2 regions of the Fusibacter sp. JL298sf-3 genome follow, and region 2 is predicted to be linked to the other one. Evidence: a T-box and tRNA genes for the amino acid it is inferred to sense, from the RefSeq annotation. Region 2 holds a T-box; the other holds one or more tRNA genes.
The links. The T-box of region 2 lies ahead of thrS (threonine--tRNA ligase). A T-box ahead of a tRNA ligase gene usually reads a tRNA of that ligase, here a tRNA-Thr.
Positions count from the first base shown of each region.

Region 1: it encodes a tRNA-Thr, which carries the amino acid that the T-box ahead of thrS (threonine--tRNA ligase) is inferred to sense. The anticodon was not compared.

Region 1 is NZ_CM132608.1:2,786,677-2,798,087, forward strand. It holds gene ACR6HW_RS13150 (putative polysaccharide biosynthesis protein) at 1-792, shown strand, start outside; gene yabN (bifunctional methyltransferase/pyrophosphohydrolase YabN) at 794-2,263, shown strand; gene ACR6HW_RS13160 (HU family DNA-binding protein) at 2,343-2,621, shown strand; gene ACR6HW_RS13165 (RNA-binding S4 domain-containing protein) at 2,872-3,132, shown strand; gene ACR6HW_RS13170 (septum formation initiator family protein) at 3,153-3,476, shown strand; gene ACR6HW_RS13175 (Ppx/GppA phosphatase family protein) at 3,457-4,365, shown strand; tRNA gene ACR6HW_RS13180 (tRNA-Asp) at 4,436-4,512, shown strand; tRNA gene ACR6HW_RS13185 (tRNA-Thr) at 4,518-4,593, shown strand; gene tilS (tRNA lysidine(34) synthetase TilS) at 4,973-6,301, shown strand; gene ftsH (ATP-dependent zinc metalloprotease FtsH) at 6,364-8,349, shown strand; gene ACR6HW_RS13200 (thioesterase family protein) at 8,418-8,813, shown strand; gene ACR6HW_RS13205 (fumarate hydratase) at 8,822-9,664, shown strand; gene ACR6HW_RS13210 (Fe-S-containing hydro-lyase) at 9,672-10,223, shown strand; gene ACR6HW_RS13215 (class I SAM-dependent methyltransferase) at 10,244-10,825, shown strand; gene ACR6HW_RS13220 (aspartate-alanine antiporter-like transporter) at 11,075-11,411, shown strand, end outside.
Region 2 is NZ_CM132608.1:3,573,193-3,584,603, forward strand. It holds gene ACR6HW_RS16980 (EAL domain-containing protein) at 1-2,859, shown strand, start outside; gene ACR6HW_RS16985 (zinc ribbon domain-containing protein YjdM) at 3,006-3,350, shown strand; gene ACR6HW_RS16990 (DUF308 domain-containing protein) at 3,441-3,932, opposite strand; T-box leader at 4,490-4,715, shown strand; gene thrS (threonine--tRNA ligase) at 4,776-6,701, shown strand; gene ACR6HW_RS17000 (hypothetical protein) at 6,760-8,412, opposite strand; gene ACR6HW_RS17005 (hypothetical protein) at 8,571-8,954, shown strand; gene ACR6HW_RS17010 (HsdM family class I SAM-dependent methyltransferase) at 9,222-10,631, shown strand; gene ACR6HW_RS17015 (DNA methyltransferase) at 10,603-11,379, shown strand; gene ACR6HW_RS17020 (hypothetical protein) at 11,394-11,411, shown strand, end outside.

The DNA of each region.
Region 1 (11,411 bases), 790 kb from region 2:
AGCGGCTACGTCATGACCCTGATCAATCTGCCTCAGGCCATTACAGCGGCGATTCAAATCAGCATTGTCCCCGCAGTGGCCAGTTGTTTCGTCAAGCGCGAGTTTAAAGCGCTTGGGCGCACTGTGGAAAGTGGTATACGAATGGCACTGGTTATCGGTATGCCTGCGGCGGTAGGGTACATGGTGCTGGCGGAACCGATTATCAACCTCTTGTATCCAAAACTCACAGAAACGGGCACCGTGGCGGCTTCAATACTGGCTGTGTTTTCGTCCGGCGTCATCTTTCTGGGACTTTTTCAGGTGACCACCGGAATTTTACAGGGCATGAACCTGCAGATGAAACCGGCGTTTAACTTGTTAATCGGTGCGACAGTGAAAGTGGTCTTGACCTATATTTTGGTGGGCATCCCCAGTATCCATGTTAGAGGCGCGGCCTTTTCGTCGGTTATCGCCTATTCTGTGGCGGCAATTCTCAACATCTTAACGTTGAAACGGCATGCCGACGTGGAACTCAAAGCCTCCCATGTGGTCTTTAAGCCCCTGGCCTCGTCTGCAGTCATGGGGATTGTGGTCTTTGGCGTATTTAGAGGTCTACATGTGTTTATGAGCAGCAATAAGGCAACGTTGCTTTCGATTTTAGTCGGCGTCGCCGTTTACGGCTATATGTTGTTGGCCACGCGGACATTGACCGATGAAGATTTGTCGATGATGCCGGGAGGTCGCTACATGAAGCGCCTTAGAGATAAACTGGAATCGAAAAAACTGATTCCGAAGAGAATAGATAGGAGATAACATGCACACACTTCAAATCGTTGGGATGGGCCCGGGCAGCATGGCGTATTTGACCATGAGCGTCCACGAGCTCCTCACAACAGCTGAAAGGGTCTATTTGAGAACGGCAAAACATCCGGTGGTGGAAAAACTCGTCGAAAACGGGATGCAGTACACTTCTTACGACGCATTTTACGAGAGTGCAGAAACCTTTGAAGAGACGTATAGTCGTATTGTGGCGGACGTGGTGAGTCGATTGAAAGACGGTCCTGTGGTCTACGCAGTTCCGGGGAACCCGTTTGTCGCAGAGGAGACCGTCCGGCTCCTAATGGGGCAGTCGGAAGTACAGGGCTTCCCGGTAACAGTTCACCACGGGGCGAGTTTTCTCGATGCGATGATTACAACGCTGGGTTTCGACCCCGTAGAGGGGCTGGTGGTTCGAGACGCCCTCAAGGTGGCAACCAATCAAATTACCGACAAGACCGATCACATCTGGATTCAAGTTTACAGCCCGCAAGTGGCTTCGGAGTTGAAGCTTCAGTTGATGACTTGCTTTGACGACGAACACGAAGTGACGATTATCAGAGCCGCAGGGATTCCCGACCTCGAAGTGGTTGAGACTGTGCCGCTTTGTGAGATGGATCGACACGGCACGCTGTTCGACCACTTGACCAGCGTCTATGTGAAAAAGGCCTCGACGCCCCGCCGCGACTTATGGGATTTAATCGATATTATGGCTAAACTTCGCAGCGAAAACGGTTGTCCTTGGGACCGCGAGCAAACACACGAAAGCCTGACGCGTTATTTGATTGAAGAAGCGTATGAAGTGAAACAAGCTGTTGAGAACGGCGACGACGAAGAATTGGTCGACGAGCTCGGCGATGTTTTGCTACAAGTGATCTTCCACGCGCAATTGGGCGATGAAGAAGGGTACTTTAACTGGCGCGACATTGTCGATGCTATTTGCGAAAAGATGGTTCGTCGCCACCCACATGTCTTTTCAGATGTATCGGTTAGAGACAGCGCTGAGGTGCTCACCAATTGGCAGGCCATTAAAAACAAAGAGAAAAAGCACACGCGCGTGTCGGAAAGCATGAGGGGGCTTCCTATGAGTTTGCCCGCACTTATGCGTGCACAAAAAGTACAAAAGCGCGCTTCAGATGTGGGCTTTGATTGGCAAGATGTAAAGAAGGCCGTCGAAAAAATTATGGAAGAAGTGGACGAGGTATCCCATGCCTTAGAACATTCTCACAGTGCACATGTTTTTGAAGAACTTGGCGATTTGCTTCTCATTGTTACCAATGTCATTCGGATGCTCGGCGGCGACGCGGAGCTCATTATGAATGAGGCGGTTGACAAATTCGTCAAACGGTTCGAATTTGTGGAAAAAAGCATGGAAGAAGCAGGCATTGAGATGAATTTTAACCAACTGGATGCAATGGAGCGCTTTTGGCAGGCGGCGAAATCAAAAAAACACGATAAAAGTGAATGAAAAGTCTTGTAAAAGTTGAAATTTCAACGTATACTAGTAATAGTTAAAACAACTTAATAAATAATCAGGAGGTTTTGTTGTGAATAAAGCTGAATTAGTGGCTAATATGGCCGAGAAATCTGGATTAACAAAAAAAGATGCAGAATTGGCATTGAACGCTTTTATGGAAAGTGTTGAAGAAGCTTTAACAGGTGGTGGAAAAGTTCAATTAGTTGGATTTGGTACATTTGATGTTAGAGAAAGAAAAGAGAGAACGGGAAGAAACCCTAGAAATCCTGAAGAGACAATTAACATTCCAGCTTCTAAAGCACCTGTATTCAAAGCAGGTAAGGCTTTAAAAGAATCCGTTAACAAATAAGACGCACTTTAGTGGGTACGGCTGTAATGCTATTTTTAAAATAATAAGTTGTTTTGCGAACGTACAGACAGTTTGTACAGACGGATTTAAAACTTGAGAAATTGTATCGCATCGTGCGAAATAGATGAGAAAAGCAGCCTAGCTGCTTTTTCTCACATTTAAAATGCACGGGCGCCGTCTGGCACTCGGTCTATAAGAGAAGATAGCATTCAGCCGACACTAGGCGTTTGATCTACTGAGGAGAGGCAAAATGAGAGTTGATAAATATTTAAAGAATGCGCGTTTTATCAAGCGCCGTACACTGGCTAAAGAAGCGTGTGACGCGGGGAAAATAGCGGTCAATGAAAAAGTGGCCAAGCCCGGTACTGAGGTGAAAGTAGGCGACAAAGTGGCGATGCGTTTCGGTTCCAAAGAAATTGTCATCCAAGTGACTGCCGTCAGTGATCACGTATCAAAAGACGATTCCAAAAACCTTTACGAAATCGTTTCAGAAAAGGCTTTGACAGAGTAAGTTGAGACAAGGAGGTGGCCATGAGAAAATTCGTAAAAAGAAATAAGTTGATTTTATTCTTTTTAACGGCTCTAGGGGTGTACTTTTTTGTGAATTTGCATTCGACCAATGTCAAACTGAAGGAACTAGGGGCGACGCGAGAGGTGCTCTTGGGAGATATTAAAGCGCTCGAGGCACAAGTGGAGCGCCTGAACGACGAGTACGAGTATGTACAAACAGAAGAGGCCGTGGAAAGAGAGGCCAGAGAAAAGCTAAAGATGGTCAAGAGTAACGAGATCATCTATTTGATTCGAGGCTCCGAAAATACAGAAGAAGGAGAGGCAGATGAAAAGAGCGACAATTGATATAGGAACAAATTCCGTGCGCCTTCTTATAGCCGACTATGAGAACGGCGCTTTTTATAATGCCGAAAAAGCCGTGGAGATTACGCGGTTGGGCAAAGGCGTCAACGAGACAGGACGGCTGTTGCCCGATCGAGTTGAGGCCACAGTGGCGGCGGTTTCGAACTTTTACCAGAAGGCGCTGTTGTCCGGAGCGGAGACTGTCGACGTTATGGCGACCAGTGCGGCGAGAGATGCGTCCAATCGTTCGGAACTCGTAGAAGCGATTGCCGATCGTACGGGGATGACGCTGGCGATTCTTTCTGGAGATGAAGAGGCGTCAATTGGTTTTCTCGGCGTCGTCGCCGGGTTGGAGCCGGACGTCAACCGTTGTCTGGTTATCGACATCGGAGGCGGTTCGACGGAACTGATTGTCGGCGATCGCCAAGGCATTGCATTTGGGAAGAGTTTGGACATCGGTGCCGTTCGGCTCACCGGTGCTTTTGTGAAAGGCGAAACGGTGGATGCGCCAACTTATGAAGCCATTAAGCAGTATGCGCTCGATGCGCTTTCAACGGTGCAGGACGATTTAAAAGCACACGCTTTTGAAGTGGGCGTCGGCATAGGCGGAACTGCGGCGACATACATTACAATGGCGCACCGCATAGGCGTGTATACGCGTGCGGCAGTGCACGGCCAAACGGTAACACTTGAGACCGTAAGGGCGCTTAACCGGAAACTCGGTGCTCTGTCACTGGAAGAACGAAAGGCCGTTGTAGGCTTGGAACCCAAGCGGGCAGACGTTATTGTCGCCGGCGGCATTATTCTCGAGGCGGTACTCGAATGCCTAGGGCTTGAGGCGGTCGTGTTTAGCGATTACGACAATCTCGAAGGGTATATGATAGAAAAATAAGTATAATGAAAAAAATATAGAAAAATAGGTTGACAACTTTGACGATTTGTTATAAGATATATTTGTTGCTGGTCCAGTAGTTCAGTTGGTTAGAACGCTAGCCTGTCACGCTAGAGGTCGAGGGTTCGAGTCCCTTCTGGATCGCCAAATATGCCGGTGTAGCTCAATTGGTAGAGCAACTGACTTGTAATCAGTAGGTCGCGGGTTCGAGTCCCATCACCGGCTCCATTTAAACACAGTGTTTGAACACTGTGTTTTTTTTGTGTGCTTTTGGGGACGGTTCTTTTGTGCTCGAAAACACTATAAAATGGTAAAAAAGGAAAATTTTAAATGGTTTGAAATTTGCACGCGACAGCGATATGAGCGGCTTGAGTTTTTGAAGACAGTTGGTTACAATGAAAAGGCCAATCAGCTGTTTAAAAAGAGTTTACAAAGTCTGTTGATTTCTAGTGACAATTATGCGGTATGATAAGTTTAACTGTCTGGAACGGATTTTGAAGAGATACAAAGCTCTTTAATTGTAATTGTTGTAGATTTATAAAAAAATGTTTAAAGGGGCTGAGACCGGTCGATAAATGTAACAGATTAGAGAATAGAGGGGACGCGTGTGATTGACAAAGTATTGAAGACCATCGATAAAGAACAGTTACTTACTCATGGAGACGGCGTCGTCGTCGCCTTATCCGGTGGCGCAGATTCCGTGGCGCTAGCGGAAATGCTCATGGCACTTCAGCCGACTTACGGTTTAAAACTCGTTGCGGTACACGTCAACCATCTTTTGAGGGGAGAAGCGGCGGAAGCAGATGCCGAGTGGGTCGCCAAGTGGTGTGCCGAAAAGGGTCTCCCTTTGGAAGTTTTTCGCAAAGATGTCGCCGATTACGCACAGCGTCATAAGCTTTCGGTGGAGCAAGCGGGGCGCGATGTACGCTACAGGTGTTTTGAGGAGATCCGGCAGGCGTATGGCTTTCAGAAAATTGCCAGTGGCCATCACAAAAACGACGTAACGGAAAGTTTTTTTCTCAACTTGTTTAGGGGCGCCGGTATTACAGGGCTGAGCAGCATCGCCTATCGGAAGGGCAATCGCGTACGGCCGCTCTTGGATGTGACCAAAGCTGAAATCAACGCTTACTTGGACGCGAAAGGGATTGCGTACTGCACGGATCACACAAATGATGAAAACGACTACACGCGCAACAAGATACGCAATGTTCTGTTGCCTCAGCTGAGAGCATCGTTTAACCCGAACATCGATGAAACCATCGGGCACACCGTGGCACTGATGAAATGTGAAGAGGCCTTTTGGTCTGAGCACATTTCAAACGTGTTAAATCAGATTTCAAAGGTGGATGAAGCGCAAAATTATGTTATGATAGAAAGAGAGGGCTTTGCCCGTTGTCATCGCGCAGAAAAATACCGTCTGCTGAGAGCATGTGTCGAACGCCTCGAAGGGTCTTTAAAAGACATCTCATACGGCGCATTGACAGAAGTGTTGGCATTAAATGAAACCGGCAAGCAGAAGGCGCTTTCAGGGGCATATACTGCCTATTTGACCGCGGAGCACCTCTACGTGGCCAAAGCGGATGTGGCGCTTTACCGGCGTGGCGATTATCGGCTCAGCGTGTCGCGCATCACTCGAAGCGCGTGGTCCGGGAAGACGGCATCTAAGTGTGAAATCGCCGTCGATGCAGATGCCGTTGTCGGCGCATTGTCCATACGCTACAGGCAGAATGGGGACAGCTTCATCCCGCTCGGCATGACCGGTCGAAAGAAGCTCAAGGATTTTTTTATCGACGAAAAAGTGCCGAGAGAAAAACGCGATACAATCCCACTGATATGTGACGATGAGAAGATTTTATGGGTTTTCGGCATGAGGCAGGACGCCCGTTCAAAAGTATGTAAAAAAACTGAAAACATTCTGATAATCCGGCTTGAATGAGTTGTTTAAGGGCGATTATTATGCTAAAATAGTACGATGTATACTCTATAAGGGAGGAAGCTATGAAGAAAGGACTAAAGGGTGCATCAATATATATTGTCATATTTATAGGCATATTGATATTGGTGACGTTGTCGGGTGTGAATACCAACAAGATAGAAAACATCACATACGACGAATTTATGCAACAACTGAACGACAAAAAAATCATATCGATGAAAGTGGATGGCAATAAAATAACCGGTGAGTTGAGCGACACGACAAACTACAGTGTCGACGTACCGACGATGCTAGCGCTGACAACAGGGGACATTATTTCTTCATATCGCGAAGACAATCCCAACGTCAAAGTTGAAGGCGTGCCTCCGGCAAGTCGCCCTTTCTTTATCGACATATTGCCGACGCTTATAATGATATTGGTCGTCGTGGTCTTCTGGTTTGTGTTTATGCAGAATTCACAGGGCGGCGGCTCTAAGGTGATGAATTTCGGAAAGAGCAAGGCTAAGATGGTTAAAGACGGCGGTAAGAAAGTGACTTTTGCCGACGTAGCCGGCCTAAAAGAAGAAAAAGAAGAAATGGCGGAAGTCGTGGACTTCCTCAAGAATAAGAGACGCTATCTCGCACTTGGAGCGCGTATCCCAAAAGGCATCTTGATGGTGGGCCCTCCGGGAACGGGAAAAACGTATTTGTCTAGAGCGTGTGCCGGTGAAGCCGGCGTGCCGTTCTACACGATTTCAGGTTCCGACTTCGTCGAGATGTTTGTCGGCGTCGGGGCGTCTAGGGTACGTGACCTCTTTGAAGAAGCGAAGAAAAATGCACCGTGCATCGTCTTTATCGATGAAATCGATGCCGTAGGTCGACGCAGAGGTGCAGGTCTTGGCGGCGGTCACGATGAGCGCGAGCAAACGCTCAACCAACTCCTCGTCGAGATGGATGGTTTTGCAGAAAACCAAGGTGTTATCGTTATTGCAGCAACCAATAGACCGGATATTCTCGACCCTGCGTTGTTGAGACCAGGTCGATTTGACAGACAAGTTATGGTCGGTGTACCGGACGTTAGAGAGCGTGAGCAGATGCTGAAAATTCACGCGAAAAACAAACCGATTGCCGACGATGTCGACTTTGCAAAATTGGCACAGAGCACACCGGGCTTCACACCGGCGGATTTAGAGAACGTCATGAACGAGTCGGCGTTGCTTTCGGCTAGACGCAAAGATCGCATCATTCGCATGGAAGCGATTAAAGAATCCATTACCAAAGTCATTGCAGGGGTTGAAAAGAAAAGCCGTATCGTCAGTGAAAAAGAACGCAAGCTCACGGCATACCATGAAGCAGGGCACGCTGTGTTGGCAAACGCACTACCGGAGTCGGATCCCGTGCATCAAGTGACCATTATTCCAAGAGGCCGCACAGGTGGTTTCACCATGCAGTTGCCTGAAGAAGATAGAAGCTATGCGACGAAAAAGAGCATGGAGAGAGAGTTGGTTATGCTCCTCGGCGGCCGTGTGGCAGAAAGCCTCGTCCTCGGGGATATCAGTACCGGTGCTCAAAACGACTTGAGCCGTGTGACGAAGATTGCCAAGGCGATGGTGATGAAGTACGCGATGAGCGATAACCTCGGTGCCATGAGTTATGAGACAGAAGAAGAAGTCTTCCTCGGCAGGGATTTTGCATCGCAGAAGAACTATTCTGAACACGTCGCAGCGGAAATCGACAGAGAAGTTCGCAACATCGTAGACCGCGCTTATGAGACGGCAAAAGAATTGCTTACAGAGCATATGGACGAACTCCACGTCGTCGCTGAGGCGCTTCTCAAGTACGAGACCATCAGTGGCGAAGAGTTTAAACTCGTTCTTTCAAACGGCCTTGAGGCGCTGACGGCGAAAATCGATTCTCAACGAGAAAAGATTGAGGCAGAGCGTCAAAAAGTAATGGAAGACGAACAGCGTGAAAAAGAAGCCTTTGAGAAACTTAAGGCGGAATTGGACAAAAAAGAACAGGAAAGTACGCAAGTTAAAGATGACAATCCATTTAACGCCAATGCTTAAAGTTCTACAACGATTGAAAAACAGCGTTAGCAGCGCTGTTTTTTTTATAAAAATCAGGAGGTCTTATTATGCATCAATTAAAAATCGGCGATTTATTTGAATCCAAACTCATCGTTGAAGAAAAACACACAGCAGCCGCATTTGGTAGCGGCGATATTTTGGTGTTTTCAACGCCGATGATGGTTGGGCTAATGGAAAATGCGGCGTTAAAATGCGCCGAGTCCGGGCTTGAAAAGGGCTACAGCACAGTGGGGATTTCTCTAGATATCAAGCACACGGCGGCGACCCCCGTCGGTCAAGAAGTGGTAGCCAAAGCGGAGTTGGTTGCCATAGAAGGCAAGAAACTGACTTTTAAGGTCACGGCAACTGACGAAGTGGAGGGTATAGGGACAGGTGTTCACGAGCGCTTTATCATCAATTCTGAAAAGTTTCTCGCCCGCGTTAACGATAAGAAGAACAGATAGGAGCCCCCATGAAAACCATTTGCGTAAGCGAAATTGTAGAGGCTGTGGAAGCCGCGTGTATAGCGTGTAACAAAGTCATTGATCCGGCAGTGCGTGCCGCTTTTGACAAGGCGCTTGAACAAGAGACTTCGCCAGTCGGTCAGCGTGTGATTCAGTCGCTGGTGGAAAACGCAGCTGTGGCGAAAAATAGAGAAATGCCCATCTGCCAAGACACCGGTATGATTGTCGCCTTTGTTACGGTAGGGCAATCCGTCGTCGTCGAAGGCGGTGGGATTGAAGCCGCTATTAACGAAGGCGTGCGGAGAGGGTATGAGAAAGGGTATCTGCGAAAGTCAGTTGTGGCCGATCCGTTGCTTCGCACAAACACGAAGGACAATACGCCTGCTGTTGTGTATTTCGAAGTTGTAGAAGGCGATTGTTTTAAGATTGAGCTGGCGGCAAAGGGGTTCGGCAGTGAAAACATGTCCAAACTGGCGATGCTCAAACCTGCAGATGGCGTTGAAGGTGTTGAAGCTTTTGTTGTCGAGACAGTAAAGGCAGCGGGGCCCAATCCGTGTCCCCCTATAGTGGTCGGCGTCGGACTCGGCGGCACCGTGGACAAGGCGGCGCAGATTGCTAAAAAAGCATTGCTTAGGCCGCTTGGAGCCTCAAATGCACAAGCGCATTTAGCAGAACTGGAAGAGCGGTTGCTCGAAAAAATCAATGCACTCGGCATCGGACCGCAGGGGTTGGGTGGCAATACGACGGCTTTGGCCGTTCATGTAGAAGCCTTTCCCACGCATATAGCGGGGCTCCCTGTAGTGGTGAACATCAACTGTCACGCATCGAGACATGCGGTTATAGAGTTGTAAGGAGGGCATGATGATTTATTTGACGACACCATTGAAAAAATCCGATGTGGCTGCGCTTAAAGCCGGCGACGAAGTGGCCCTTTCAGGGGTGATTTATACTGCGAGAGATGCGGCGCACCTCCGGATGATTGAGGCACTGGCCAGTGGTAGAGCTTTGCCCTTTGAACCGGAAGGACAGGTCATCTACTATTCGGGGGCTTCTCCGACAAAGCCTGGAGATGTCATCGGCGCCTGTGGCCCGACGACCAGTTACCGAATGGACAAAATGACGCCGGCACTTTTAAAACGCGGCGTTTTGGGTATGATAGGAAAAGGAGATCGATCGCCTGAAGTCATCGATTCGATTGTAGAAAACGGCGCAGTTTACTTTGCGGCGATTGGCGGTGCAGGTGCTTTAATTGCGAGCACTGTTGTGAGCAGTGAAGTTATCGCCTATGAAGATCTCGGGACAGAAGCGGTTCGAAAACTCGAGGTAAAAGACTTCAAAGTCACGGTGGTCATCGACGCCGAAGGCAACAATCTATACAAGACAGAAGCAGAGCGTTATCGAACACTGTAATAAAAGAAAGGGGTGTGCCTATGATTCAACAATACTACAATGCAAACGCCAGAGACTTATATGAGAAAACCATTGACATCGACTTGCAGGACATCTACGATGCATTTGAAGCCTACCTAAAAATGGGTGATAAAATACTGGATGTCGGTTTTGGTTCAGGTCGGGACAGCCTCTATTTTTGTGAAAAACGCTACAACGTCGTTTCGATTGATTTTGCGAAAGAAGTGGTGATGCGCGGCAAGAACTTGCTCAACAACGAAGTGCTCTTAGTCGACGTGGAAGACATACGCTACGAAAACGAATTCGACGCCATCTGGGCCAGTGCAGTGTTGCTACATTCCACAACCGATAAGATTCACGACATTTTGAAGCGTTGCCATGCGGCGTTAAAACCGGGTGGGATTCTCTATGTTTCGTTTAAATACGGCGAAGGAGAGGCAACGCGCAAGGGGCGTTATTTTAATGATTTCAACGAAGAAAAGTTCCAAAAACTCATGTCGACTGAGGAGGGCTTTGCCATTGAAAAGATGTGGCAGACAGAAGACGCCAGACCGAGTCGAAAAGGGTATTATTGGTTAAACGCCTTGTTGAAAAAAGTTTAAGAACGCGCATGGAAATGAAAAAAACTTAACAACTCCTGTTTTGTATGTTATAATATTATCAAGTTAACGAACAACGCCATACCAATATTTGGTGATTCCCCATCACCTCTCCATATTGATTAGACGGCATAGCATTTATTTGCTATGCCTTTTTTGTTGTCTGCCTGCATCGTTTCGACATAGATGCACTAGGGACAATACGCGCGCGGTTAACAAATAACAAGCAACAAATAAAGGAGGAATTGAGTTATGAGTTTTGACTACATGAAATGGCTAATGAATCCCTTTGTTCTTATGTTTGTAACAGTCGTTTCGGGATTGCTGTTCGGTAAAATCAAGTTCGGAAAATTCAAGTTTGGCACATCCGGAGCGCTCTTCACAGGGCTTCTCATTGGGTGGTTAATGCTTGGAATGGCACAGAACGTCGACCCCAAAACGGCTAGTGAGAGTACTGTCAAGGCGTCAGAAGCGCTGATAAAAAGCGGTGTGGTTGACAAGGGATTTTTCACGCTGTTTCTGATACTCTTCGTCGTAGCAGTCGGTTTGCTGGCGGCAAAGGATATCGACATTGTGTTGAAAAAATACG
Region 2 (11,411 bases):
TTACTGCATTTTTTTCTATTGCTATCGGAGAAAAAAGCGCTATTAAGACATAAGGCAATCTATGTTTTAATCTACTTGCCTGCAGTGCTAAATGTTGTGTTGTTTGGGCTTTACAGCCCTATTGCAAACACGCAGTACCATTTGGTTCATCTGGAAACCGGTTGGATCAATGTGAATTCCGGCGGGTGGGGTGATTTGTTTTTCAATGCCTATTATCTCGTGTTTTCGCTTATTGGGTTAATTGCTGTATGGAATTGGAAAGGCCTGATCAAAGATTCCGGCAAGGAAAAGACGGCAATTATTATTAGCATCACCTTTTTTATGGGCATTGTTTTAGGAACGGCAACTGATGTGTTTGTCAATCGACATTTGAATTTCTACACGCCTCAGTTGGGTATCATTTTTGCTGCGATACCGATGTTAGGGGTGTTGTATGCCATAAAGACGCATAGTTTGATGACAAATTATCAGTTGACAGTGGTTAATGAAAAAGAAATACTCACCACCGACAACAGATTTAGGTTTTATACTTACTTGTCACATGCCATTATTTTTGGTAGCGTTATCAATTTAAGTCATTATTTTTACTATACCGTCAAAATTGAATCGGTTTTGTTTTTGAGTCTGTTTTTACTTTTCATTGGTTTGATTGTCAAAACCTTGCCGACTACATCGTTGCCGACTCACAGACAGGACACTTTGTTGTTTGTTACTTTGTCCATCTTGACAATTGGACTCTTAAGGCGATTTTTATTGGCGTATGGCAACAATATCGTCTGGTCGATACCCATTATTTTATTGCTCACGACGACAGTTTTCCGTAAAATCAAATTCTTTGTCATCGTGTTGTCGTTTACAATTCTTTTTCATCTTTGGTCGTGGCAAGTGGCACCGGTTGTAACAATCACTGTTGACAAGTTAGACTATATACTGCATATGGTTCTTTATCTGTTTGTCGCGATGCTGGTGTTTTACATTAATCAAATTTACGCGCAGAAGTTAGAATCCCATGAAAGACAAGCGGATTTACAAAAAAAAATATCGGAAATTTCGTCGGATTTTATCAGTGTTAGTATGGACAACTTAGACAATAAAATAGACACAATGCTCGAAAAAAGCGGTGCGTATTTAGGGGCAGACAGAGCCTATATCTTTAAGTATTTCGAAGCGTTGTCCATTGTAGAATGTACAAATGAATGGTGTTGCGCAGATGTCAAACCCGTTCGAAATACCATAGAACCGCAGGTAATCGCGTCATTTACTTGGTGGTTGAAAACCCTTAAATCAAAGGGTAAAGTCTATATTGAGGACACGGCCCTTCTTACTGATGAAGCGTCCGCCGAAAGAGCGTTTTTAACCCTTCACAACGTTAAGTCTTTAATATTAGTGCCGGTGTACAAACATCAAAAGTTGCTCGGTTTTTTAGGTTTCGATACGGTTAAAGGTAATAAAAGTTGGTCTCTTGAACAGCAGGAGGCACTTCAAATTATGGCGAATATTGTATCAGATGCGATTTCAAAAGTTGAGGCCGAAAAAAAAATTAACACAATGGCGTATCACGATGGGCTAACGCATCTTCCCAACCGAGCCTATTTTACTCGAGAACTGGATAAGAAATTAGAACGCCGAAGTGGCGGAGAAGAGCATATGGGCATATTGCTCATGGATTTAGACGATTTTAAGGCCATAAACGACACAGTGGGACATGATTCGGGAGATTTGCTGCTTATCGAGGTCGCCAGAAGGCTATCTCAAGTTGCGGACATCGTCTGTAGGTTTGGCGGCGACGAGTTTCTCGTGCTATTGCCTAGTATAGATGCACCGTATAAAATTAGAAAAATGGTCAGTGAGATAATCGATGTGTTCGATGCGCCGATAAAATTAAAGGCGCAAAGTTTTTATGTAACGGCCAGTTGCGGCGTCGCTATATATCCGCTGGATGGATACGATTCGGAGACCCTTATAAAAAGTGCTGATTTGGCTATGTATACGTCGAAAAATAAAGGTAAAAACAGCATCACTTTTTGCACCCCTGCTATGCGGGCGGCCGTTGAAGAAAAAGTGGCCCTCTCAAATGATCTGTACAAAGCGCTAGAAAACGATGAGTTGCTGTTGTATTATCAGCCACAAGTTGATCTTAAATCGAATGAAATTATTGGATTGGAAGCCCTAATCAGATGGTGTCATCCTCAGAGGGGGCTTGTTTCGCCGGGGTTGTTTATCCCATTAGCTGAGCAAACCGGTTTAATTCATGAGATTGGAGAATGGGTTTTAAGAACAGCGTGTAAGCAAAATAAAACGTGGCAATCTATGGGCTTTTCTCCTGTGGTAATGGCTGTCAATCTTTCGGTTGAACAGTTTAAGGAGCAACAACTCGTAGAACTGGTTTCTGATGTACTAGCGACGAGTGGGCTGGCGCCACGGTATTTAGAACTGGAGATCACCGAAAGTGCGGCCATAAAAGAGCCCATGTATATCATCGGGGTTCTGCATCGCTTAAAGGAACTTGGCGTGTCCCTTTCAATAGACGATTTCGGAACGGAGTATTCGTCACTTAGCCGATTAAAAGAGTTGCCGATAGATCGGTTGAAGATGGCGATGGAGTTTGTTCAAGGGATTGGTCGAGGAGGCGATGACGAAGCGATTGCAGCAGTAATAATTAATTTGACAAAGCGTTTGGGACTAAGGGTTATCGCAGAGGGCGTAGAAGATAAGCGGCAGTTGGATTTTTTAAAGGCGCAGCGTTGTGACGATGTACAGGGCTATTATTTCTATCGCCCCATGCCGGCAGAAGAAATTGAGCAAATTCTGCCGAGGCGCAGTGAAAACAGCGAGCAGCCTCCAACAGGTTTCGAATAGAAGTGAGTTAAAATAACTTTACACCGTATAGCGAGAAAATTGACCGCACTTCTGTTATAATGTTAAAGACACTGTGTCAACCTATACCGACGGCCGTTTCGCGGCCGAAGCGGTAGGGGGGTTACCAACAGATAAAGGAGCAAGAAATGAACAACTTACCAAATTGTCCGAAATGCAACTCAGAATACACTTACGAAGACGGTGTGCTTTTGGTCTGTCCTGAATGCGCTTATGAGTGGAATGCCTCTGCAACAGAAGAAGCGGCAGAAGCTGTGATAAAAGATGCCAATGGGAATGTGCTAAACGACGGCGATGCCGTCACCGTCATTCGGGATTTAAAAGTCAAGGGCAGTTCCTCGTCAATTAAAATAGGCACAAAAGTGAAAAACATCCGATTGGTACATGCGTCGAGCGACGGCCATGACATCGAATGTAAGATCGACGGGTTCGGCGCGATGAAACTAAAATCTGAAGTAGTGAAGAAAGCTTAGAGCCGCCTGTTCTCAAAGTGATTTTCCCAATAAAAAACCTCTTCTATATATGTGAAGAGGTTTTTTTATAGACTCTTATGACGCGTCGCCTTATTTTCTATTGCCGGAAAACAGGTACGACACGCCGTTGATAATGACGACGGCTGCCAGAATTTTTGCGAGTGTCGCTACTGCTGTCACCGGTCTGAACAACATGACAACGGCGAAACAAACCCCTAAGACGGCCAAGATGAGTTGCAAGATATGCCACTTGTTGCCGTCTTTGTTTCTAAGAACTGTGACGAGAAAGAAGACGGTGGCGGTTAAGAACGTAAAAATAAAAATCCATAAGATGACTGTTAATGATATAAAGGGCAGGGATAGGATGACGAAGCCGATAATAAAAGAAACCAAGATGTTCCCTATGGGAATCGGTTTGATTTTTTGAACGAGGCAAAAAACCAGCGTGGCAATAGAGCCCGCCAAGTGTACCAGCCCCAAATAGAGTGAGTAGGCAATAATGGTTTCTGCCGGATTGTTCCAGAGGTAAATGCCGAACACGGTGAAAAGCAACCCAATGACGATATGAAAGAATTTGGACATAAATTCTTCTCCTTTCCTCTACGTGCAGTAAGTAGTGATGGTGCATATATTACGTAATGTTAACATATAACCGGCGTGTTGTCAACAAAATAACCTATATATGGTAAAACATGTTATGTGAAGAATGCATTTTCAGATGTTTCATATATGACTTTGAAACACTTACCATTGCACTCGATCGCAAGGCAATAAAATACCGCCGTCTTTTTCGTTTTTTGTTAAAGAGAAAAAGTACGGCGGTAAAATGGCACCTTTATAAAAGGGGCCTGTATGATTTGATTCCAAGTATTCTGGCTTTGTTGGGTTTATCCAACGCGCTGCTTTTCCAAGGGGTTGTTTCGGATATCCCCTCTGAGAGCGGCGCCTTATGGGGTGAGAGAACCCTCCATGTGTTTGTTGCGACAGTGGTTTTTTTTATTGTTCAACTTGTGTTTAGGGCCTTAACCGATGCGTGCATACGGCGACTAGAGGGATAAAGTCCCTTTCAAATTTTGGATAAAAATCTGAAAATTCTCTTGACACCGTGCAAACAACGCGTTAGAATCTCTATTAAGTTAATAGTAGCGTTGAAGAAGAAAAGTAAGTTTGCGTGTATCATCTGAAGAGAGGATTTGACTTGGCTGAAATCGAGTTCATGATCTGCAAAGTGAAGACTGGCTTCTGAGTCTATTCGAGTAAGAGCAGTTGCTCTGAAAAAAATAGCGGTTGCACACGTTAAGTGTTATAAGAGAGTTCCGATTCGGAACTAATTTGGGTGGAACCGCGAGACAGCTCGTCCCATGATTTTAATCATGAGGAGGGGCTTTTTTTATACCCTAAAAACTTAGAGAGGAGGCAAAAAAAATGGCTCATGTAAATGTACGGTTAAAAGACGGCTCAACAAAAGAGGTGGTGAGAGGCACAACAGTCTATGAACTCGCTAAAGCCATTAGTGGTCGATTGGCAAAAGAAGCACTAGTGGCAGAAGTCGACGGTAAATTGGTCGATTTGTCGTATGCAATTACCGACGCCGTTCAAGTGACGTTACATAAGTTTGAAGATGCGCCGGGATGTGAGGCGTTCCGACACACTTCGGCCCATATTTTGGCACAGGCGGTAAAGCGGTTGTATCCCGAGACCCAACTCGCCATTGGTCCTGCTATTCAAGACGGATTTTATTACGATTTCGATTCAGAGCACGTGTTTACTGAGCAGGATTTTGCATTAATTGAACGTGAGATGCATGATATTGTAAAGGAAAACTTGAAGCTAGAACGGTTTGAGTTACCCCGCGACGAGGCGATTGCGTTTATGAAGCGGTCGGGAGAGCACTACAAAGTGGCGTTGATTGAAGCGCTACCAGAGGAGATACCGATTTCTTTTTATAGGCAAGGCACATTTGTGGACTTGTGCGCCGGCGTTCACCTGCCGTCCACTGGAGCTGTTAAAGCCTTTAAGGTACTCGGCGTCGCAGGTGCTTATTGGCGGGGAGAGGCTTCTCACAAGATGTTGCAGAGAATTTACGCCACTTCTTTTCCAAAGGCCGGACTGCTACAAGCCCATCTTACAAAGCTAGAGGAAGCTAAAAATCGCGACCACAGAAAGCTCGGCAAAGAGTTAAAATTGTTTGCAATGATGGAAGAGGGACCGGGATTTCCGTTTTTATTGCCCAAAGGGGTGATTTTAAAAAATCTTCTTTTAGACTACTGGCGGGAGGTGCACTTAAAAGCGGATTATGTTGAAGTGGAAACGCCAATGGTATTGAATCAATCGCTTTGGGAGACGTCGGGTCATTGGGATCACTACAAAGAGAACATGTACACCGTTTCAGTTGACGAGACGGACTACGCTATTAAGCCGATGAACTGCCCAGGCTGTATGCTGATTTACAAGGCGGAGCAGCGGTCTTATCGAGCCTTTCCACTTAGAATTGCAGAAATCGGCCGCGTACACCGACACGAACTTTCGGGGGCCTTACACGGCCTGATGCGCGTAAGAGCTTTTACTCAGGACGACGCACATATTTTTATGATGCCGGAGCAAATACAGGAGGAAATCGTCAACATTGTGCGCTTGCTAGATGAGGTCTACTCGACTTTTGGCTTTGAGTACCACGTGGAACTCTCCACGCGTCCAGAGGCGTCTATGGGGACTGACGAAGAGTGGTCGACAGCGGAAAATGCATTGTCAGGTGCTCTCGACGAACTGAATGTTTCGTATAAAATCAATGCAGGCGATGGCGCATTCTATGGGCCGAAAATCGATTTTCAGATTGAAGATTGTCTCGGCAGAAGGTGGCAGTGCGGCACCATTCAGCTGGATATGCAACTGCCCCGACGGTTTGACCTGTCGTATATTGGTCGCGACGGTGAGAAACACCGCCCAGTTGTTATTCACAGAGTCGTCTTTGGGTCTTTGGAACGCTTTATGGCCAATCTCATTGAAGAGTATGCCGGTAAATTTCCGACTTGGCTCGCGCCGGTTCAGGTTAAAGTCCTCTCCATCGGAGAGCATTTTCTCGCCTATAGCGAAGAAGTCTGCGAACTTCTCAAATCCAAAGGTATTCGGGTGGCACTCGACAATCGAAGTGAGAAAATCGGGTATAAAATTCGGGAAGCTCAGCTTGAAAAAGTGCCTTATATGCTAATCGTCGGTGAAAAAGAGGTAGTGTCCGAAAGCGTATCGGTGCGTTCAAGGGACTCAGGTGATCTAGGCGTGATGACTGTCGGTGCGCTGGGGGAACGACTGCTTGCGGAGATAGGTGCTAGAAGGGGGTTGGGTGAGGTGTGAGTTTAAGAGCAGAGACATTATTTTGCAGTGCTACTGCTCTTAAACTGCTTGCAAGCCCTTATAAATGGGTTACAATGGCATCTAGTTCATTTTGATGATGTTCTGATAGATGGACTCTAGAATGAGAATAAGCATTCTTTAACTCAAAGAGTTCTTGCTGCGATGGCGCGATGAAACTTCTGTTGTATCGCATGAGCCACCGCGTGATTTCGAACGTTATCTGATTATTTGTGACTGGGCGTTGAAGTGCAATAATTTTTAAGTAAGCTACGATGCTTGTCCATTTTGATGCGTAATGAAGGAGATAGGCAATATTCATATAAACGTGTGGCGCAAAATCATCTAGATCGATGAGTTCAAAGAGCTCAATTGCAATTTGCCGAACTTTAACAGGGGCAGACAACAGACGTGTAATTGTTTTAGATTCAACCTCGTCCTCTGAACATAAAAAGTCAATGACATCATCTTTTGATCTTTCTTTATCTAAACGATACAGAGTCGCTACTGCAAGAGTTCTGACAGCCCTTTCTTCATTGTTAAGAAAGGGTTTGATATACTCATAGTCTAAAGTGCTGCAGATATCAGTGAGACCTCGAAATGCGCGAGTGTTTAGACCATGTGCCTTGTATAGGTTCTCTTTATACAACCTCCAAAAGTCTATAGTAGGTTCAAGTTCACGGAGTTTGGTTCGGGCTAGTGCACGAACACTGGATACTTTATCGTAAATTAAGAGTTCGAGCTGGTTTGTAAAGAGACTTTGCTCGATGGTGTTTGAGGCGAGCTCTATGTAAGCAATTTTGCATGGAGCTGCTTTTGACCTTTTGAGAGTTTCTAAAGTTGTGGGGATGTCTATCGCGTCACAGTTCTGACGCGTGTATGCGATACACTTTTTTATAATCACGGGATCTTTAGAGTTTAGTCCGTGCTGTAGGATGGTGTTGAAGTTTGATGTGTCCTGAATGAGAACGTTAAAGAGACTTCTTCTTATTTTAAAATCAGTAGTCGTATGATATTTTAGAAGAAGCATTTTTCGATTTTTTAAATCCAGTAGTGCGGAATTAAGGTGTAATTGTAAATCTAAAAAATTCGATCGTTGCCAGTCTAGCAGGGAATCAAGTAGTGGGAGAACATCAAGTAAACGCTCCAATCCTTTAGAAGTACTTAACAGAAGTTTGATTCCTTTCAAGGCTTCTGCACGAACTTCTGGTACCCAATCGTTGAGTCGCAGTGCTATAAAAGCTGAACTTTGAGAGACTGTAGCGTTTTTTATTAGTCGTAGGGCCAGCTCTCTAAGATAGCCATTACCGCTGAGTGTGAGTAAACAAGTCAGTTCCTCGGCGTACTTGTTTTGCTTAATGCGTGATTGGAGAGTAGGAAAGGACAATCGGTCTAGCCTTAAGTCGAGGTCTATTCCAAAATAAGTGTTTCGAAAGATTTTATCTAAAGACTTTACGTCTTTATAGGTCAGGCTGGTTACAATCGTATGGATAATTGAGCCGGCTTTATCAGCGATTTCCTTGTCTCTATCTAAAGATACCGCCAGTAAAAAAGGACACAGTCTTATATTAAGATGACTTTCCAGTTCATCCAGTAAGAGCAAAATGACTTTTCGATTATTTTGAAATAGGGACCTCTCCCGCAGTTTGATTCCTATTTGTGAAATAAGTGACGTGCTTTCGGCATCTAAAGCTTTTTTGATTTCTACTTGCATTTTAATTTCCCTTTCTTAGTGTATACATTTGACTTAAAGGACTTTTATCTTCAGTATAGACGCTTATCTATAGGCAATCAACAATGGGTTGAAATGTGTAAAAATAATTTAATTGAAGACTGTATTCTATTTCAACAACACAAGTAAAAGGAGGCACAATGCCCATTAAAAAATACGACAAACCCAACAAGACCATCCAGTGCATTCGTCTGCTTAAAATACTTAAATCAAAACAATATGTCAAAAAAGCAGAAATCGCCTACTTGCTCGGAGAAGAGACCACCCGCAACATCAACAATTATAAAAACACCTTATACGATGCCGGCTATCCCATCGCCTACAAATCCGGGAAACACGGCGGGTATTACTTGGAGTTCGACGCCATGTTGCCGAGTATGAAGCCCAATGCATTGGAGCTTAAGGCATTGAGCACCGCTTACGAGTTCTTGCTCAAAGAGAGCCAAGTTCCCCATAAAAACGTTCTTCTCGACTATATCGGCAACGCGCTTTTAGAAAACATAAATGCTGATACCCCACAATAGCCTAAAATAGGACAATTGAGCAGGTGTATAGGCAATTTTGGTGTTTACTTGGTGTTTAAAGATAATAAAGGATAAGACATTTTATGAAACGAAAGTCAGTAGTACCAATGCTTTAAACAGTGTATCAATGTACTTGTTTTTGGTGTTTGTTTTTCATGATGATAGTTTAAATCCGTTGACATCACTAGTTTATTGGGGTACAATGAGAGCGGGCTGTTACGTCAATTTGTTGCCATTGATTTCGTTGAGGAAAGGAGATTTTAGTTGATGAATTTAGATAATTATTCAAAAATAAGTAAAGAATATGAAAAATCTCTAGACTCGGGTTTTAAAAAGGAAAATGGTATTTTTTATACTGATATTGAATTGTCCGAAAAAATTATTAGGTTTTTAAATATACCTACTAGTGCTACTGTTATAGACCCCTGTTGTGGCACTGGTAGTTTTTTAATTTCTGCAAAACGATTAGGGTACTCTTCGATTTATGGTGCAGACATAGATAAGAATGCTATTGTGATTGCAAAAAATAAATATGACATTGAAAATATAAGTATTATAAATACATTAGGCAATAGTGGTCAACAAACGTTGAAGCAATTTGGGTTAAAAGAACCCTTTGATTTTGTCATTGGTAATCCACCTTATGCTCCTATTGCTAAAGATATTGTTATTGATACTTCTGATTATTTATTTTTAAGAAATGTTAAAGACTCAGGAAGTAATTTATTTGTAGCCGCATTATTTAGATCATTTGAACTTGCAAAATCAAATGGAACGATTTCGTACATTGTACCTAAAAATTTGCTTCATGTGTCTTCATATGCTTTACTACGAAAAACTATTTTAAATGAAAAAAGAATCATTTCAATCATTGATATTGGTAGATATTTTAAAAGTGTTAGAGGTGAACAGATTATACTTATATTGGAAAACCGATTTTTGGAAAATAATAGTATTTCTATGTATAAATACGAAAACAATGAATTTATTAAAAAACTTGAAGTGTCTCAGAATTTTTATAAAGATGAAATTTTACTATTTGATAGTGAGGAAGATTTTAAAATTTACAAGGCATTAGAGGGAACTTATAAAAAATTTAGTGATATATGTACTGGCTATGTTGGAAGGGGAAAATCCAAAGAAAAAACTGCAATTGTAGGGAAAGAAATTCGGAAGTTTTCTTTCAAAAATACACCTGTTCCCATGAAAGGAAACAAAGTATTCATACAAAATATCTATAGTGCCGAAGCTGGCATTATTGCAAGTTTTGCAGGGGATTTAGAAGCGTCTGAAACAGTGACGGTTTTTACTGATGGTGATGAAAAAATGTGTCGTTATATGGTGGGGGTTCTTCATTCAAGGCTGTGTAACTACTATTTATTAAAGTTTTGTTTTAACAATTCAAGATTAACTATGCACACAGATGCAAAATACTTGAAAAAACTACCATTGATTATTGAGGACACTACTTTTTCTAAAATAATCAGCATTGTTAAAACTTTGGAAAGTGTTGAATACATGGGGGATTCATGGTTTGAAATGGTTGAATCTTTAAATGAATTGATATATGAAACGTATAAAATTGACAAAAAAGAACAAATTTACATTGATAATCAAATGAAAAACATACAATCTCAGAGGTGGAATAATGATAAACGAAGACAAGAAATGCAATAATCTAACTGGAAAAGAATGGTTGCAAAATTCTTTTAGTATATGGAGAGATTTAATAAAAACCAAGGAAGAAAAAGATTTAAAACACCCAGCGTCATACCCTGTTTCATTGTGCGAAAAGCTAATTAGAACATTCTCAAAAGATGGATGTTCTGTGCTAGACCCTTTTAATGGAACAGGATCAACTCTTGTTGCAGCACACAATCTTAATAGACCAGCAACAGGAATCGATTTGTCAGAAGAATTTTGCAATATTGCTTATCAACGAGTGGGTCATGATGATAATATTAACATTTTGAATGGGGATAGTTTTATAGAATTAGAAAAACTTGAAGAAAAATCTTTTGATTTATGTGTCACTTCGCCACCTTACTGGGACATTCTGAATATGAAGCGTAGTGTTGATGGTAAAGAAGCGGTAAATTATTCTGAAAAAGAAAATGATATGGGGAATATACCTAATTACAAAGAGTTTGTTGAAAGATTAGGTGAGCTTTTTGCAAAAGTTAATAGGGTATTAAAACCTGGAGCATACTGTTTGGTAAATGTAATGGATATTAGAAAAAAGAGTGAATTTTACCCATTGCACAGTGATTTAGCGACTGAATTGCAAAAACATGGATATATTTTTGATGACATTATTATTTGGGATAGGCAACAAGATTACAATAATATGCGTCCATTAGGATATCCATATAAATATAGAATTAATAAGGTTCATGAGTATATTTTGATTTTTATAAAAAAATAGGATGGTGTTTTTAGATGAGCAAAAACAATGAT